One region of the Micromonospora sp. LZ37 genome, then DNA from elsewhere that is predicted to be linked to it. Evidence: predicted binding sites of a transcription regulator. Region 1 holds the regulator's gene; each other region holds the start of a gene.
What was found. The regulator HrcA, encoded in region 1, represses chaperone genes, less so after heat shock. The targets are predictions, from matches to a motif close to GGTTNGCACNCTCNNNNNGAGNGTGCNAACC.
Positions count from the first base shown of each region.

Region 2: a site for HrcA is predicted at 2,207-2,237, ahead of groES (co-chaperone GroES). Genes of this name have one in related genera too.
Region 3: a site for HrcA is predicted at 3,914-3,944, ahead of groL (chaperonin GroEL). Genes of this name have one in related genera too.

Region 1 is NZ_JCADBL010000018.1:58,194-64,071, reverse strand. Features, by position in the region: gene AC5L3Z_RS28320 (16S rRNA (uracil(1498)-N(3))-methyltransferase) at 1-73, opposite strand, end outside; gene dnaJ (molecular chaperone DnaJ) at 75-1,220, opposite strand; gene hrcA (heat-inducible transcriptional repressor HrcA) at 1,297-2,319, opposite strand; gene AC5L3Z_RS28305 (DUF4870 domain-containing protein) at 2,555-3,163, shown strand; gene hemW (radical SAM family heme chaperone HemW) at 3,227-4,450, opposite strand; gene AC5L3Z_RS28295 (enoyl-CoA hydratase-related protein) at 4,470-5,273, shown strand; gene AC5L3Z_RS28290 (hypothetical protein) at 5,395-5,878, shown strand, end outside.
Region 2 is NZ_JCADBL010000001.1:353,359-359,236, reverse strand. Features, by position in the region: gene groL (chaperonin GroEL) at 42-1,688, opposite strand; gene groES (co-chaperone GroES) at 1,759-2,073, opposite strand; gene AC5L3Z_RS01720 (THUMP-like domain-containing protein) at 2,430-3,650, shown strand; gene ybaK (Cys-tRNA(Pro) deacylase) at 3,688-4,170, shown strand; gene AC5L3Z_RS01710 (sugar ABC transporter substrate-binding protein) at 4,430-5,530, shown strand; gene AC5L3Z_RS01705 (ATP-binding cassette domain-containing protein) at 5,650-5,878, shown strand, end outside.
Region 3 is NZ_JCADBL010000001.1:11,894-17,771, forward strand. Features, by position in the region: gene paaN (phenylacetic acid degradation protein PaaN) at 1-1,557, shown strand, start outside; gene AC5L3Z_RS00045 (GNAT family N-acetyltransferase) at 1,648-2,178, opposite strand; gene AC5L3Z_RS00050 (cold-shock protein) at 2,403-2,606, shown strand; gene AC5L3Z_RS00055 (hypothetical protein) at 2,691-3,866, shown strand; gene groL (chaperonin GroEL) at 4,140-5,762, shown strand; gene AC5L3Z_RS00065 (hypothetical protein) at 5,818-5,878, opposite strand, start outside.

The DNA of each region.
Region 1 (5,878 bases):
GCCCCTCCGGGCCGTCGAGGACCAGCGAGTCACCGGTGGGCAGCGCCTCGACCAGGAACAGCGGCGCGGACACCTCAGGCGTGCCCGTTGAAGGCGTCGCGCATCCGGGAGAAGAAGCCGCCCTGCTTGGTCAGCTCGGCGACCTCCTCGCCCCGGGTCTTGGCGAAGTCGCGGAGCATCTTCTCCTGGTCGGCGTCGAGCTTGGTCGGGGTCCGCACGTCCAGGTGGACGTAGAGGTCGCCCCGGCCGGTACCGCGCAGGTGCGGCACGCCCCGGGCGCGCAGCCGCAGCGTGCTGCCCGGCTGGGTGCCGGCCTTGACGTCGACCGTCTCCTCGCTGTCCAGCGTCTTGATGGTCAGCCGGGTGCCGAGCGCGGCGGCGGTCATCGGCACGGTGACCCGGCAGTGCAGGTCGTCGCCCTTGCGCGAGTAGACGTCGTGCGGCCGCTCGTGGATCTCCACGTAGAGGTCGCCGGCGGTGCCACCGCCCGGACCGACCTCGCCCTGCTGGGCCAGCCGGATCCGCATGCCGTCCTCGACCCCGGCGGGGATCTTGACGGTCAGCGAGCGGCGGGTGCGCACCCGGCCGTCGCCGGCGCAGGTCGGGCAGGGGTGCGGGATGGTCGTGCCGTAGCCCTGGCAGACCGTGCACGGGCGGGCGGAGACCACCTGACCGAGGAAGGTGCGCTGCACCGACTGGACCTCGCCCCGACCGCCGCACGCCTCGCAGGTGGCCAGGTGGGTGCCGGCCGCGGTGCCCGCGCCCGAGCAGGTGGTGCAGAGCACGGCGGTGTCGACGGTGATCGGCGCCTCGACGCCGAACGCGGTCTCGTGCAGGTCCAGCTCCAGCCGCAGGATCGCGTCCGCGCCCGGCCGGGTCCGCGGGCGCGGGCCCCGGGCCCCACCGCCGGCGCCGCCGAAGAACGCGTCCATGATGTCCTGGAAGCCGACGAACGGACCGGTTCCGCCCGGACCGCCCGGACCGCCGGCACCGCCGCCGCCCGGAGCGAGCGGGTCACCGCCCAGGTCGACGATCTGCCGTTTCCGGTCGTCCGAGAGGACCTCGTACGCGGCGTTGATGTCCTTGAACTTCTCCTGTGCCTCCGGGTCCGGATTGACGTCCGGGTGGAACTGCCGCGCCAGCTTGCGGTAGGCGCGCTTGATCTCGTCGTCGGAGGCCTCCCGGCTCACGCCGAGAATGCCGTAGTAGTCCCTGGCCACTGCGTTCGATGTCCTCATGTTCGTCTCGCGTTGCGCCGGTCGTCGGCCGGAGCCGGCCACCGGCCCCTGCCTTGGGTCAGTTCTGGGCCAGCAGCTCGCCCACGTAGCGTGCCACGGCCCTCACCGTGGCAATGGTGCCGGGGTAGTCCATCCGGGTGGGCCCCAGCACGCCGAGGCCGCCGACGATGGTCGCGCCCGGGCCGTACCCGGTGCTGACCACGGAGGCGGCGCGGAGGTTGTCGACCTCGTTCTCGTCGCCGATCAGCACCCGGGTCGTGCTCGGCTCGGTCTCGCCGATGAGCTTGAGCAGCACGACCTCCTCCTCGAGCGCCTCGAGGATGGGCCGCAGCGAGCCCTGGAAGTCGAGCAGGCCGCCCCGGGTGAGGTTGGCGGTGCCGGCCAGGGCGATGCGCTCCTCGTGCCGCTCGACCAGCGTCTCGAGCAGCACGGTGGAGAGGGTCGTCATGGCCCCGCGCAGGTGCGGCGCCGACTCGTCGACGAGGGCCTGGACCAGCGGCGGGGTGTCCGACAGCCGACTGCCGACCAGCTTCTCGTTGACCAGCCGGCGCAGGTCGGTGACGTCCTCGGCCGGGACCGGCGCGGGCAGCTCCACGAGCCGCTGCTCGACCCGGCCGGTGTCGGCGATCATCACCAGCATCAGCCGGGTGGTGGAGATCGGCACCAGTTCCAGGTGGCGCACCGAGGAGCGGGCCAGCGACGGGTACTGCACGACGGCGACCTGCCGGGTGAGCTGCGCCAGCAGCCGGACGGTGCGGTGCACCACGTCGTCCAGGTCGACCGCGCCGACCAGGAAGCGCTCGATCGCCCGGCGCTCGGCCGGGCTGAGCGGCTTGACCCGGGAGAGGCGGTCCACGAAGAGCCGGTAGCCGCGGTCGGTGGGCACCCGGCCGGCACTGGTGTGCGGCTGCCGGATGTAGCCCTCCTCCTCCAGCACGGCCATGTCGTTGCGGACCGTCGCCGGGGAGACCCCGAGCTGGTGCCGCTCGACCAGCGCCTTGCTGCCCACGGGCTCCTGCGTGGCGACGTAGTCCTCGACGATCGCGCGCAGCACGGCCAACTTGCGGTCGTCGAGACCCATCTCCCCACCTCCTGACGCACCATGGCCCGGGGTGTCTGGGACGCCCGGGCGAGCGCTCTGGCACTCGACTGTAGCGAGTGCCAGTCTACGTCGGCGCCCCCGCCGACGCGATGATCAGCGACGGACCATCCGGGCGGTCCCCCGCGCGCCCGCGCCCGCCCGGGCCGGACAGCCGGACATTCCCGGCCAGTGGCGCTCTGGTGCCCCCTTGCCGGCAGCCCCTACCGTGACGTTCATGACTGAACCACCTCGCCCTCCCGGCGCGGGGGACCCCGGCGACCGGCCGGACCCCACCGCACCCTACGGCTCGTCGTACGAGCCGCCCACCGCACCACTGTCCGGGGCACCGGGGGCGGGCGGCTATCCCCCGCCCGGCGGTTATCCGCCACCCCCCGGTGGCCAGCCGCCGTCGGGCGGCTACCCCCCGCCGGGCGGCTACTCCGCGCCCGGCGCCGGCTACCCGACCGGCGGCGCGTACGGCGCCCCGAGCGGCGGCTGGGCCAGCAACGAGGACAAGACCTGGGCGCTGATCGCGCACTTCGGCGGCGCCGTGGCGATGTTCGTCAGCGGCGGGGTGCTGGGCTGGCTCCCCCCGCTGGTCGCCATGCTGGCCCGGGGCAGCCAGTCGCCGACGGTGCGTCAGCACGCCGTGGCGGCGCTCAACTTCCAGCTGCTCTGGTCGATCATCGGCCTGGTCGGGTGGATCCTGAGCTGCATCCTGGTCGGGTTCCTCGCGGTCGGCGCCGCGGTCGTCCTGGGCGTGATCTTCGGCATCCTCGCCGGCGTCAAGGCCAACGAGGGGCAGCTCTACCGCTACCCGATGAGCATCAGCATGATCAAGTGAGCACCGGCCGGCCTTCGGGCCGGCCGGCCGCTCCGGCGGTCGAACCGCCGCGCCGCCACCCGCTCAGGGCAGCAGGTCGCGGACCACCGCGTCGGCCAGCAGCCGCCCGCGCAGGGTGAGCACGGCTCGCCCCGCCGCGTACTCGGCCGGGGCGAGCAGCCCGTCGGCGAGCGCCCGCCCGGCGCCCGCCCGGCCCGCGTCGTCCAGCGCCGCCAGCGGCAGCCCGGAGTCCAGCCGCAGCCGCAGCATGACGTCCTCCATGTGCGCCTCGTCCGCGGTCAGCAGCTCCCGGGCCAGGCCCGGTGACTCCCCGGCGGCCAGCCTCTTCGCGTACGCCGAGGGGTGCTTGACGTTCCACCAGCGCACCCCGCCGACGTGGCTGTGCGCCCCCGGGCCGAGGCCCCACCAGTCCGCGCCGGTCCAGTAGAGCAGGTTGTGCCGGCACCGGGCCGCCTCGGAGCGGGCCCAGTTCGACACCTCGTACCAGGAGAAACCGGCCGCGCCGAGGGCGGCCTCGGCGGCCAGGTAGCGGTCCGCCGCCACGTCGTCGGAGGGGTACGGCAGCTCGCCGCGGCGCATCCGGGCGGCCAGCCGGGTGCCGTCCTCCACGATCAGGGCGTACGCGCTGACGTGGTCCACCCCGGCGGCGATCACCTGGTCGAGGGAGGCGGCGAAGTCCTCGGCGCTCTCCCCCGGCGTGCCGTAGATCAGATCGAGGTTCACGTGGTCGAAGCCGGCGTCGCGCGCCTCCAGCGCGGCGGCGGTGGCCCGGCCGGCGCTGTGCCGGCGGTCGAGGATCGCCAGCACCCCCGGCGCGGCGGACTGCATGCCCAGCGAGATCCGGGTGTAGCCGGCCGCCCGCAGCGTCCTCAGCGACGCCGGGGTGACCGACTCGGGGTTGGCCTCGGTGGTCACCTCGGCGTCGGCGGCCAGCCCCCAGGTCCGGTCGATGCCGTCCAGGATCCGGGCCAGGTCGTCGGCGGGGAGCAGGGTCGGCGTGCCGCCGCCGACGAAGACGGTGTCGACCCGGCGCGGCGGGGTGTCGCCGAGCACCCGGGCGGCGAGCGCCAGCTCGGCCAGCACGGTGTCGGCGTACGACTCCCGGTCGGCGCCCCCGCCCAGCTCGGCGGCGGTGTAGGTGTTGAAGTCGCAGTAGCCGCAGCGGCTGGCGCAGAACGGCACGTGGACGTACACCCCGAAACCGCGCGCGCCGACCGCGCTCAGGGCGGCGGCGGGCAGCGACCCGTCGACGGGGACGGATTCGCCTTCTGGAAGGAGGCCGGGCATGGCCACTAGTGTGCCCGGCATGACCTCTCCCGACCGCCTCGTGCGGGTCTCCACGGCCCGTGGGGTGACCACGCTCACCCTGGACAGCCCGCACAACCGCAACGCGCTCTCCACCGCCCTGATGACCGAGCTGCTGGCCGGGATCGCCGCGGCGGTCGCCGACGACGCCGTCCGGGCGATCGTGCTGGACCACACCGGCCCGGTCTTCTGCTCCGGCGCGGACCTGAAGGAGACCGCGGCGGCGTACGCCAGCGGCACCGTGCCGGCGGGGATGCTCGGCGACGTGCTGGTGGCGGTCCGGGAGTGCCCGAAGCCGGTGCTGGCGAAGGTCGGCGGGCCGGCCCGGGCCGGTGGGCTGGGACTGATCGCGGCGGCGGACCTGGCGGTCTGCGCCGAGGAGGCCACCTTCGCCTTCACCGAGGTCCGCATCGGCGTCATCCCGGCGGTCATCTCGGCCACCGTGCTGCCCCGGCTGCACCCCCGGGCCGCCGCCGAGCTCTACCTGACCGGCGACACCTTCGACGGCCGGCGGGCCGCCGAGGTCGGCCTGGTGACCGCGGCGGTGCCGGCGGACGGGCTGGACGCGGCGGTGGAGCGCTACTGCGCCTCGCTGGTACGGGGGGCGCCGCGGGCGCTCGCCGGCGCGAAGGAGCTGCTGCGCCGACCGCCCGCCGACGACCTGCACGCGGAGATCGCCGAGCTGTCGGCGCTCTCCACCGGCTACTTCCTCTCCGAGGAGGGCCGCGAGGGGGTCCTCGCCTTCCGGGAAAAGAGGCCGGCGCGATGGGTGCCCGCTGCCGACGGTGGCCCGGCCGAGGGCTAGGAGTCTCACCGCAACGCGGCGGTTGGCGCTGATTTGTTCGTATCATCCCGAGAACGCGAACCGGTCGGCCGACCCGACTCGCCTTTTCGGAGACGTACGCTGGGGAACCCTGAAACAGGAGGTGCCGGTGCGAACTCGGGCAATTGTGGCAGCGGGTGTTGTGGTCGCGGTCATCGCCGTTCTCGGGATCTGGGTCGTCGCCCGTCAACTCGGCGGACAGCTCCGCCTCCCCACCGCCGGCCGCAGCTGCACCGTCCAGGCCGACGGCCGGGTCCTGCTCGACGCCGACCAGATGGCCAACGCGGCGACCATCGCGGCGATCGGCATCCAGCGGCGGATGCCCGAGCGGGCGGTGGTGGTGGCGCTGGCCACCGCGTACCAGGAGTCCGGGCTGCGCAACCTCGCCGGCGGTGACCGGGACTCGGTCGGGCTCTTCCAGCAGCGCCCCAGCCAGGGTTGGGGCACGCCGGCGGAGATCCGCGACCAGCGGTACGCGGCCAACCGGTTCTACGCCGCGCTCAAGAAGGTGCGCGGCTGGGAGCAGATGCGGGTCACCGACGCCGCCCAGGCGGTGCAGCGCTCCGCCTTCCCCACCGCGTACCAGA
Region 2 (5,878 bases), on a different contig from region 1:
GTCGCGGAGACGGCGCGCCCTGACCTTGCCTGCGGCGTGGGTCAGAAACCCGGGCCGTGCTGGTGGCCGTGACCGTGGCCGTGGCCGTGGCCACCGGCGGCGGCCGGCTCGGCCTTCTCCGGCTTCTCCACCACGAGGCTCTCCGTGGTGAGCAGCAGGCCGGCGATCGAGGCGGCGTTGGTGACCGCGTTGCGGGTCACCTTCACCGGGTCGATGATGCCGGACTTGACCAGGTCGACGTACTGGCCGGTGGCGGCGTCGAGGCCCTTGCCCCACTCCTGGCCGGCGACCTTCTGCACCACCACGTAGCCGTCGTGGCCGGCGTTCTGGGCGATCCAACGCAGCGGCTCGACCAGCGCCTTGCGCACGATCGACACGCCCGTCTTGTCGTCACCGGTGAAGCCGAGGTGGTCGTCGAGCACCGGGAGGATCTGGGCCAGGGCGGCGCCGCCGCCGGGGACCGTACCCTCCTCGACCGCGGCCTTGGTCGCGGCGATGGCGTCCTCGATGCGGTGCTTGCGCTCCTTCATCTCGACCTCGGTCGCCGCGCCCACCTTGATGACCGCGATGCCGCCCGAGAGCTTGGCCAGCCGCTCGGCCAGCTTCTCCCGGTCCCACTCGGAGTCCGAGGCCTCGATCTCCTTGCGGATCTGCGCGACCCGGTCGGCGACCTCGGAGGCCTGGCCGCCACCGTCGACGACGGTGGTGTTCTCCTTGTCGACCACGACGCGGCGGGCGGTGCCGAGCACCTCCAGGCCGACCTGGTCGAGCTTGTAGCCCAGCTCCGGGGCGACCAGCTCGGCGCCGGTCAGGATCGCCATGTCCTGGAGCATCGCCTTGCGACGGTCGCCGAAGCCGGGGGCCTTCACCGCGCAGACCTTGAGGGTCTTGCGGATCGAGTTGACCACCAGCGTGGACAGCGCCTGGCCGTCGACGTCCTCGGCGATGATCAGCAGCGGCTTGCTGTTCTGGAGGACCTTCTCCAGCAGCGGCAGCAGCTCCTCGATCGACGAGATCTTCTGCGTGGTGATGAGGACGTACGCGTCCTCCAGGACCGACTCCTGCGACTCCACGTCGGTGACGAAGTTCGGCGAGATGAAGCCCTTGTCGAACTGGAGACCCTCGGTCACCTCCAGCTCGGTGGTGAGCGCGGAGCCCTCCTCGACGGTGATGACACCGTCGCGGCCGACCCGCTCCATCGCCTCGGCGATCAGCTCGCCGATGGTGGCGTCCTGCGCGGAGATCGTCGCCACGTGCGCGATCGACTCCTTGTCGGCCACCTCGACGGCCCGGTCGAGCAGCGCCTCGGAGACCTTGGCGGCCGCCGCGTCGATGCCGCGCTTGAGACCGGACGGGCTGGCCCCGGCGGTCACGTTGCGCAGGCCCTCGCGGACCATCGCCTGGGCCAGCACGGTCGCGGTGGTGGTCCCGTCGCCGGCGACGTCGTTGGTCTTGGTCGCCACCTCCTTGACCAGCTGCGCGCCGAGGTTCTCGTAGGGGTTGGTGAGCTCGATCTCCTTGGCGATGGTCACACCATCGTTGGTGATCGTGGGCGCACCGAATTTCTTGTCCAGGACGACGTTGCGCCCGCGCGGGCCGAGGGTGACCTTGACCGCGTCCGCGAGGGCGTTGACACCGTGCTCCAGCAGGTGTCGGGCGTCGTCCGAGAAGCTCAGGATCTTCGCCATGAATGTCCCTTCGAAGCGCCGCTGCCCCGGCCCGGCGAGCCGGACCGGGGCAGCGACACTGATCGGTTGCTTACTTCTCGATGACCGCGAGGACGTCGCGGGCGGAGAGCACCAGGTACTCCTCGCCGGCGTACTTGACCTCGGTGCCGCCGTACTTCGAGTAGAGGACGGTGTCGCCGACCTTGACGTCGATCGGCACGCGGTTGCCCTTGTCGTCGATCCGGCCCGGGCCGACAGCGAGGACGGTGCCCTCCTGCGGCTTCTCCTTGGCGGTGTCGGGAATCACGATGCCCGACGCCGTGGTGGTCTCAGCCTCGTTCGCCTGGACCACGATGCGGTCCTCGAGCGGCTTGATCGCAACCTTGGTCGCGGTAGTCACGGGCATACCCTCCTGGGGTACTGGTTTCGTTGCCGGCCAGCGAGGCCGGCCGGCGTCAATCTGCCACATGCCACCTGGCGGGGCCGTCGTCGCGGGTGCCGGTCCGCCTGGCGTGCGCGCCCGCGCCTCACGGCCCGGGAGCTGGCACCCTCAGGGCGAGAGTGCTAATCGCAGGTTATTCCTCGGCTAGCACTCCGTCAAGGAGAGTGCCAGCGCGTCGCGCCGCGCGGTCGTGGTCGACCGCCGTTCGCGGCATGTCGCGGGGACACCCACGGCGGGACACCGCGACCTGCCGCGAACCGCGCCGGGCGCCGCCGGAGGGGCCGGGGCGGTGACGCGGAACGGGGCGGGAGAATGGGCGGGTGGATCTCGACCAGTTCGGCGCGCTGCGTACCCCCGCGGGGTCGGCCGCGCTCGCGGCGGCGGCCGAGGTGGCCGGCGGCGACCCGCTGACCGCGGCGGCCGCGCTCCGCTCCGCCGGACTGCCGGCCGGGCTGGCCGCCGCCGCGCTCACCCAGGCCGAGCTGCGCCGCCGCGCGGTCGGCAAGTTCGGCCCGGCGGCGGCCGGCATGTTCTTCACCCGGGCCGGGCTGGAGCAGGCCACCCGGCGGGTGGTCGCGGACCGGCGCGCCGCCCGCCTGCGCGCCGCCGGGGTGCGCAGCCTCGCCGACCTGGGTTGCGGCCTCGGCGCGGACGCGCTCGCCGCCGCCCGCGCCGGCATCCGGGTGTACGGGGTGGAGGCCGACCCGGTGACCGCCGCGATGGCCGCGGCGAACGCCGAGGCCGCGGGGCTGGCCGAGCTGTTCACCGTGGAGTGCGGCGACGCGACGGCCTTCGACGTGGCCCGGGTGGACGGGGTCTTCTGCGACCCGGCCCGGCGCCGGGCCGGCACCGGGCGGCGGATCTTCGACCCGAAGTCCTACTCCCCGCCCTGGGACTTCGTCACCGGCCTCGCCGAGCGGGTGCCGCACACCGTGGTGAAGGTCGCTCCCGGCCTGGACCACGCGCTCATCCCGGCCGGCGCCGAGGCGGAATGGGTGAGCGTGGACGGTGACCTGGTCGAGGCGGCCCTCTGGTGCGGCCGCCTCGCCGAGACCCCCCGCCGCGCCACCCTGCTGAGGGAGGGCCCCCCGGTCGACGCCGCCGGCACCCGGGAGGTCTCCGGTCATCAGCTGACCGGCTCCGGCGACGCCGAGGCGCCGGTCGGGCCGGTCCGGCGCTACCTGCTGGATCCCGACTCCGCGGTGGTCCGGGCCCACCTGGTCGCGGAGCTCGCCGCCGACCTCGGCGGCACCCTCGCCGACCCGAGCATCGCCTACGTCTACACCGACGCTCCGGCCGCGACGCCGTTCGGCCGCTGCCTGGAGGTGACCGACGTGCTCCCCTTCTCGCTCAAGCGGCTGCGGGCCCTGCTGCGCGAGCGGGGCGTGGGCCGGGTGGAGATCCTCAAGCGGGGGTCGGCGCTGGAGCCGGAGAAGCTGCGCCGCGACCTGAGGCTGGCCGGCGGCGCCGGGGCGAGCCTGGTGCTGACCCGGGTCGCCGGGGCGCCGACGGTGCTGCTCTGCCGTCCGGTGGCGAGCTGAGTCGCCCACCGGGACGGTCCGGGTTAGCGTGGCCGTCATGGCGGGACGGGGCACTCCGGCGACGGCGCTGCTGACCAAGCGGAAGATCACCCACCGGACCCATCCGTACGACGTGTCCCCGGAGGCGCCGAACTACGGCGCGCTGGTCGCGGCGGCGCTCGGGGTGCCGCCGGAGCGGGTGTTCAAGTCGCTGGTCACCGAGGTCGACGGCGGGTTGACCGTGGCGGTCGTGCCGGTCACCGGCGAGCTGGACCTCAAGGCGTTGGCGGCGGCGACCGGCGGCAAGCGGGCCACCATGGCCGACCGCGCGGTCGCCGAGCGGGCCACCGGCTACGTCCGGGGTGGGATCAGCCCGCTGGGCCAGCGCAGGCGACTGCCGACGGTGCTCGACTCCTCCGCGCTGGCGTACGGGACCGTCTACGTCTCGGCCGGCCGGCGCGGGCTCCAGGTCGAGCTCTCCCCGACCGACCTGGTGGCGCTCACCGGGGCGGTCACGGCGAGGCTGGCCGCCGGCTCCTGACCCGGGCCCGCCCCGCTCGGTCGGCCGCGGAACGGGCGCGTCGCGGGTGCCGGTCGGCGCTCGGCGCAGGCGCTTCCGGTCGGGTCCGAGAGAGCGCTTCCTGGGTGGGTGTCCGGCGCGTGACAACCGCGTTGCTGAATTGTTACTGCCGCCAACAAACTTCTGACCTCGGCAGGCTTGCGCGCGGAACGTGAACGGGAATACGTTGCCGGGCACAACAAAAGCAACTACTCCCCCACCCCCGAAAGGACCCGTGCAGATGCGCAAGGGCTTCCTCACCTTCGCCGCCGTGGGCCTGCTGGCCACCGGCAGCATGGCCGCCTGCGGTGACGACTCCGGCACCGGCCAGGCCGGCGGCTCCACCGAAAAGAAGCCGAAGATCGGCGTGATCCTGCCGGACAGCAAGTCCTCCGCCCGCTGGGAGGGCGCGGACCGCAAGTTCCTGGAGGAGGCCTTCAAGGCCGCCAGCGTCGACTACGACATCCAGAACGCGCAGGGCGACAAGAACGCCTTCCAGACCATCGCCGACCAGATGATCACCAACGGCGTCACCGCCCTGATGATCGTCAACCTGGACTCCGGCACCGGCAAGGCCGTGCTCGACAAGGCCAAGTCGCAGGGCGTCGCCACCATCGACTACGACCGGCTCACGCTGGGCGGCTCGGCGCAGTACTACGTCAGCTTCGACAACGAGGCCGTCGGCAAGCTCCAGGGCGAGGGTCTGGCCAAGTGCCTGACCGACAAGGGCGTCAAGAACCCGGCGATCAGCTACCTCAACGGCTCGCCGACCGACAACAACGCCACCCTGTTCAAGAACGGCTACGACTCGATCCTCAAGCCGAAGGTCGACGCCAAGGAGTACACCAAGGTCGCCGACGACTCGGTGCCGGACTGGGACAACACCCAGGCCGCCACGATCTTCGAGCAGCAGCTGACCAAGGCCGGCGGCAAGATCGACGGTGTCCTGGCCGCCAACGACGGCCTCGGCAACGCGGCCATCTCGGTGCTCAAGAAGAACAAGCTCAACGGCAAGGTCCCGGTGACCGGGCAGGACGCCACCCCGCAGGGCCTGCAGAACATCCTCGCCGGTGACCAGTGCATGACCGTCTACAAGGCGATCAAGGAGGAGGCGAAGGCCGCCTCCGACCTGGCCATCGCGGTCGCCAAGGGCGAGAAGAAGGAGACCGGTCAGACGGTCAAGGACCCGGAGGGTGGCCGCGACGTCGCCGCCGTGCTGCTCACCCCGAAGGCCATCTACAAGGAGAACGTCAAGGACGTCGTGGCCGACGGCTTCGTGACCAAGGACGAGCTCTGCACCGGGACGTACGCCAAGCTCTGCGCCGACGCCGGCATCAGCTGACCCGTACCGTTCCCACCCCGCTCCACAGGCGACGCCGCCCGGCACGGTGACAACCGTGCCGGGCGGCGTCCCGCCACCGGACGGGTCCGAGATCTCCCCTCCGCGCAAAGGAGACCCCCGTGTCCGCGACCCCCCTGCTGGAACTACGCGGGATCGACAAGAGCTTCGGTCCCGTCCAGGTACTCCGCGACGTCGCCTTCGCCGCCCACCCCGGCGAGGTGACCGCGCTCGTCGGTGACAACGGCGCCGGCAAGTCGACCCTGGTCAAGTGCATCAGCGGCATCTACCCGACCGACGGCGGCGAGTTCCTCTTCGAGGGCAAGCCGGTGACCATCAACAGCCCCCGGG
Region 3 (5,878 bases), on a different contig from region 1:
CGGGTGTACGGCGAGACCGCCGCCGCCGACGGGAAGGCCGCCTTCGAGGCGTACCTGAACGGCGACTTCCCCCTCGACCAGCCGGGCGCCGACCGGGTCGCCACCGAAACCAGCCCGTTCGGGCTGGAGCTGAACGTGCGCTACCCGCACGCCGGCGCCGACGAGCTGGTGGCCGCCGCCTCCGCCGCCCTGCCCGCCTGGCGCGACGCCGGGCCGCAGGTCCGGGTGGGCGTCTGCCTGGAGATCCTCGACCGGCTGCACAAGCACATCTTCGAGCTGGCCAACGCGGTGCAGTTCACCAGCGGCCAGGCGTTCGTGATGGCCTTCCAGGCCGGTGGCGCGCACGCGCTGGACCGCGCGCTGGAGGCGCTCGCCTACGCGTACGCGGAGATGACCCGGCACCCGCGGACGGCCGGCTGGGAGAAGGCCGCCGGCAAGGGCGACCCGCTGCGGATGACCAAGACGTTCCACGTGGTGCCGCGCGGTGTGGCCCTGGTGATCGGCTGCAACACCTTCCCGACCTGGAACTCGTACCCGGGGCTCTTCGCCTCGCTGGTCACCGGCAACCCGGTGGTGGTCAAGCCGCACCCCCGCGCGGTGCTGCCGCTGGCGATCACCGTGCGGTACGCCCGGGAGGTGCTCGCCGAAGCCGGCTTCGACCCGAACCTGATGCTGCTCGCCCCCGAGGCCCCCGGTGAGAAGCTCGCCTCGACGTTGGCCCTGCACCCGGCCGTCAAGATCGTCGACTTCACCGGCTCCACCGAGTACGGCGACTGGCTGGAGGCGAACGCCCGGCAGGCGGCCGTCTACACCGAGAAGGCCGGCCTGAACACCGTCGTCGTCGACTCCACCGACGACTTCGCCGGGATGTGCCGCAACCTCGGCTTCACGCTGACCCTCTACAGCGGCCAGATGTGCACCACCTCGCAGAACATCCTCATCCCGGCGGGCGGCATCGAGACCGACCAGGGGCACAAGAGCTTCGACGAGGTGGCCGGCGGGATCGCCGCCGCGGTGGGCAAGCTCACCGCCGACCCGGCCCGCGGGGTCGAGCTGACCGGCGCGATCGTCAACGACGGGGTGCTGGAGCGGCTCGACGAGGTGACCAAGGTCGGCGAGCCGGTGCTGGAGTCCCGTACCGTCGAGCACCCGGCGCTGCCCGGCGCGGTGGTGCGGACGCCGACCATCGTCAAGCTGGCCGCCGACGACACCGCGACCTACGGCAGGGAGTGGTTCGGGCCGATCTCGTTCGCCATCGCCACCGACTCCACCGCCCACAGCCTGGAGATCATGCGGACGACGGTGGGGGAGAAGGGTGCGCTGACCGCAGCCGTCTACTCGACCGACGAGGCGGTCCTGGACGCCGCCGAGGCCGCCGCGGTCGACGTCGGGGTGCACCTGTCCTGCAACCTGACCGGCGGGGTCTTCGTGAACCAGTCGGCCGCGTTCTCGGACTTCCACGGCAGCGGCGCCAACCCGGCCGCGAACGCCGCCCTCACCGACGGCGCGTACGTGGCGAACCGGTTCCGCGTCGTCCAGAGCCGCCGCCACGTCTGAGGACGGCGGAGGGCCGGCGTCGAAAGGCGGATCTCTGACGAAGCGTGACACCTCAGGGGCATCGACGTGCCGCTGAGGTGTCACGCTCGCTCAGGCGGGCCGGCGCATCTGGAGTTCGCGGAGCGCCGGGACGGTGGGGTGCGGGACGCGTACCCCGGTGTCGGTGAAACCGAGCCGCTGGTACGCCCGGTAGGCCCGGTCGTTGCCGACCACCACCTCCAGCATCAGCTCGGGCCGGCCGCACTCCCGCGACCAGGCCGCCACCCCGTCGATCAGGGCGCGGAGCAGGCCGCTGCCGCGCCAGGCCGGCGTCACGTAGACGGCGTAGACCACGGTCAGGCCGGGCTCGTCCGGGGCGGCGATCCCACCCGCGGACCCGGCCAGCCGGCCGCCCGGGTCCGCGATGAACTGGGCGTTCCGGCAGCCGGTCGAGACCTGGGCGACCCGGGCCGCGTAGTCGGCGTGCGGCAGCGCGGCCGCCTGCGCCACCGTCTCCAGGAAGGCCAGCGGGGCGTCCGCCAGCATCTCCAGCCGGAGGGCCCGCATCCGGGCCGCGTCCTGGCGGCGGACCCGACGGACGGTGGCCGTTCGGGCGTCCGGTGGGGCCGGGGCAGAGTTCATGACCGCATGCATACCGCAGTGACGCCGGGCGATGGGTGCAGCTCCGCCGGAGCGTCGGAATATGCCCGATTTGTGGTCGTGCGCCGTCGTCACGCCTCGTGTAGCGTGCGATTTCGGTCACTGATTCAGCGGTCGGCACCGATCGCCGGACGGTGGTCCTCCGGGTGCCGGCCTGCGGCCGGCTCCGGGGTCGTGGAACGCCGCGCAGAGTGAGGAAGTGCACCGTGGCACAGGGCACCGTGAAGTGGTTCAACTCCGAAAAGGGCTACGGCTTCATCGCCGTCGACGGCGGCCAGGACGTCTTCGTCCACTTCTCCGCCATCGAGATGGACGGCTACAAGGCGCTCGACGACGGGCAGCGGGTGGAGTTCGAGATCGCCCAGGGCCAGAAGGGTCCGCAGGCCGAGCGGGTCCGCGTCATCGCCTGACCCGCCCCCGCCCGGGTGGGGCTGCGGGGCGACTGGACAACAGGGAAGATCATGGGCCGTCCCAGGCGTCACTGAGGAGGGTTCATGTCCGACCGGTCCCCATCGGAGCCGTTCGACCCCGCATCGTCGGGTCCGCCCGCGTCGAGCGGCTCGCCGGAGCCCGCCGCGCCGGCCGATCCGCCCGTCCCGGGTCAGGCCGTGCCGGGCGCGCCCGGTTGGCCGGGCCAGCCCACGCCGCCCGGCGCCTGGGACCCGGCCGGCGGGCAACCACAGGGCTGGGCCCAGCCGCCGACGACCAGCTTCCCGCCCACCGCCGGCTTCCCGCCCGGTTCGGACCCGTCGGCGGGTTTCCCGCCCGGCTACCCGCCGTACGGGGGCTACCCGCCGCCCTCCGGGGCGCAGCTGCCGTACGGCTGGCAGGCCGGCGGTGACTCCGACGATCCGCTGGTCAATCCGCCGTACGCCGGTGTCGAGGGCTGGTTCCGGCGCTGCACCGGTGCGCTGCGCCGGGGCTGGCGGGTCCTGCTGCCGCTGATGCTGCTCACCCAGACCGTGCCCGCCGCGGTGCTGTCGTTGCTCGGCCTCGGGCTCGGCCCGGCGCAGGAGGAGCTGCCCGCCGACGGTTCGCTGCCCGACGGCTTCCTGGGTGACCTGGTGACCTTCGGGGTCGCCGTGCTGGTCGCCGGTCTGTTCATCGGCCTCGCGCAGAGCGTGGGCTGGGCCGGCGGCACCTGGGTGGTGGCCCGGCAGGCGGCCGGCGAGCCGGCCGACCTGGGCGGCGCCCTTAAGTACGGCCTGCGCCGGGCCCTCGGGCTGTGGGGCTGGACCCTGCTGATCACCCTGATCGTGACCGTCGGCGTCTGCTTCTGCGTGCTGCCCGGCATCTACCTCGCCTTCGCGCTCGCCCTCGCCGGGCCGGTCTACCTCTTCGAGCGGCAGAACCCGATCGGCCGCTCGTTCCGCTTCTTCCACGACCGGCTCGGCATGGTGCTCGGCCGGGTGGCGCTGGTCGCGGTGGCGGTCGTGGTCGGCAGCCTCGTCGGAGGAGTGGTGGAGACCGTCGGCACCCTGCCGTTCGGCGTCGACCCGTACTCCTCGCCGGGCACGGCGGTGGGCGCGTCCCTGGTGGTGGTGCTGAGCGCGGTCCTGGTCGTCCCCGTTCACCTGGTGCAGCTCGTCGGGCTGGTGGTGTCGTACGCCGAGCAGCGGGCGCACGAAGGGCCGGTGAACGCGGCCCGGCTGGCGGCGGAACTCGGCTGACCGGGCCGACCGTGCTTGCACTCGGCAGGGGAGAGTGCTAAACAAGTCATTGGCACTCGCATACCGTGAGTGCCAATGGTCGGGACGGTGGGGCCAAGGTTCCAGCGGCGTTGGAGACGCCGGTGGGACACATGGCCGGTCGTCGCGGGCTATCCGGCCCGGCCGAAGGACGTCGTCGTCGCCAGGTGGCGACGTCCCAAGGTGCGTACACCAGGCGGCCCATCCGGGACACACACTCGGGTGGCCCGTGAGTGTCCAGGAGGACAACGCCGTATGGCCAAGATGATCGCGTTCGACGAAGAGGCGCGCCGCGGCCTCGAGCGGGGCATGAACCAGCTCGCCGACGCCGTGAAGGTGACCCTCGGCCCCAAGGGCCGCAACGTCGTGCTCGAGAAGAAGTGGGGTGCCCCCACCATCACCAACGATGGTGTGAGCATCGCCAAGGAGATCGAGCTCGAGGACCCCTACGAGAAGATCGGCGCCGAGCTGGTCAAGGAGGTCGCCAAGAAGACCGACGACGTCGCCGGTGACGGCACGACGACGGCGACCGTGCTGGCCCAGGCCCTGGTCCGTGAGGGCCTGCGCAACGTGGCCGCCGGCGCCAACCCGATGGCCCTGAAGCGGGGCATCGAGGCCGCCGTGGCCAGCGTCTCGGAGGAGCTGTCCAAGCTCGCCAAGGACGTCGAGACCAAGGAGCAGATCGCCTCCACCGCCTCCATCTCCGCCGGTGACAACACCGTCGGCGAGATCATCGCCGAGGCGATGGACAAGGTCGGCAAGGAAGGCGTCATCACCGTCGAGGAGAGCAACACCTTCGGGCTGGAGCTGGAGCTCACCGAGGGTATGCGCTTCGACAAGGGCTACATCTCGGCGTACTTCATGACCGACCCGGAGCGTATGGAGGCCGTCTTCGACGACCCGTACATCCTGATCGTCAACAGCAAGATCTCGTCGGTGAAGGACCTGCTCCCGATCCTGGAGAAGGTCATGCAGGGCGGCAAGCCGCTGCTGATCATCGCCGAGGACCTCGAGGGCGAGGCCCTGGCCACCCTGGTGGTCAACAAGGTCCGGGGCACCTTCAAGTCGGTCGCCGTCAAGGCGCCGGGCTTCGGTGACCGCCGCAAGGCCATGCTGACCGACATCGCCATCCTCACCGGTGGCCAGGTCATCAGCGAGGAGGTCGGCCTCAAGCTCGACGCCGTCGGCGTCGACATGCTGGGCCGCGCCCGCAAGGTCGTGGTCACCAAGGACGAGACCACCATCGTCGACGGTGCCGGCGACGCCGACCAGATCCAGGGCCGGGTCAACCAGATCCGGGCCGAGATCGAGAAGAGCGACTCCGACTACGACCGGGAGAAGCTGCAGGAGCGGCTGGCCAAGCTGGCCGGCGGCGTTGCGGTGATCAAGGTCGGCGCGGCCACCGAGGTCGAGCTCAAGGAGCGCAAGCACCGCATCGAGGACGCCGTCCGCAACGCGAAGGCCGCCGTCGAGGAGGGCATCGTCCCGGGTGGTGGCGTCGCGCTGGTGCAGGCCGGCAAGACCGCCTTCGACAAGCTGGACCTGGTCGGCGACGAGGCGACCGGCGCGCAGATCGTCAAGATCGCGCTGGACGCCCCGCTGCGGCAGATCGCCGTCAACGCCGGCCTGGAGGGTGGCGTCGTCGTCGAGCGGGTTCGCAACCTCGACGCCGGTCACGGCCTGAACGCCGCCACCGGTGAGTACGTGGACCTGCTGGCCGCGGGCATCATCGACCCGGCCAAGGTGACCCGGTCGGCGCTGCAGAACGCCTCGTCGATCGCGGCGCTCTTCCTCACCACCGAGGCCGTCGTGGCGGACAAGCCGGAGAAGACCCCGGCCGCCCCGGCTGGTCCGGGTGGCGGGGACATGGACTTCTGAGTCCAGCTCCAACACCGGACGGGGCGGGCCGCGCGAGCGGTCCGCCCCGTTCCGTCTATCGGGGCAGGGGGCGCTGGTTGCGCCTCTTCTGCGCGCGGTCGTACGGGGGCAGGACC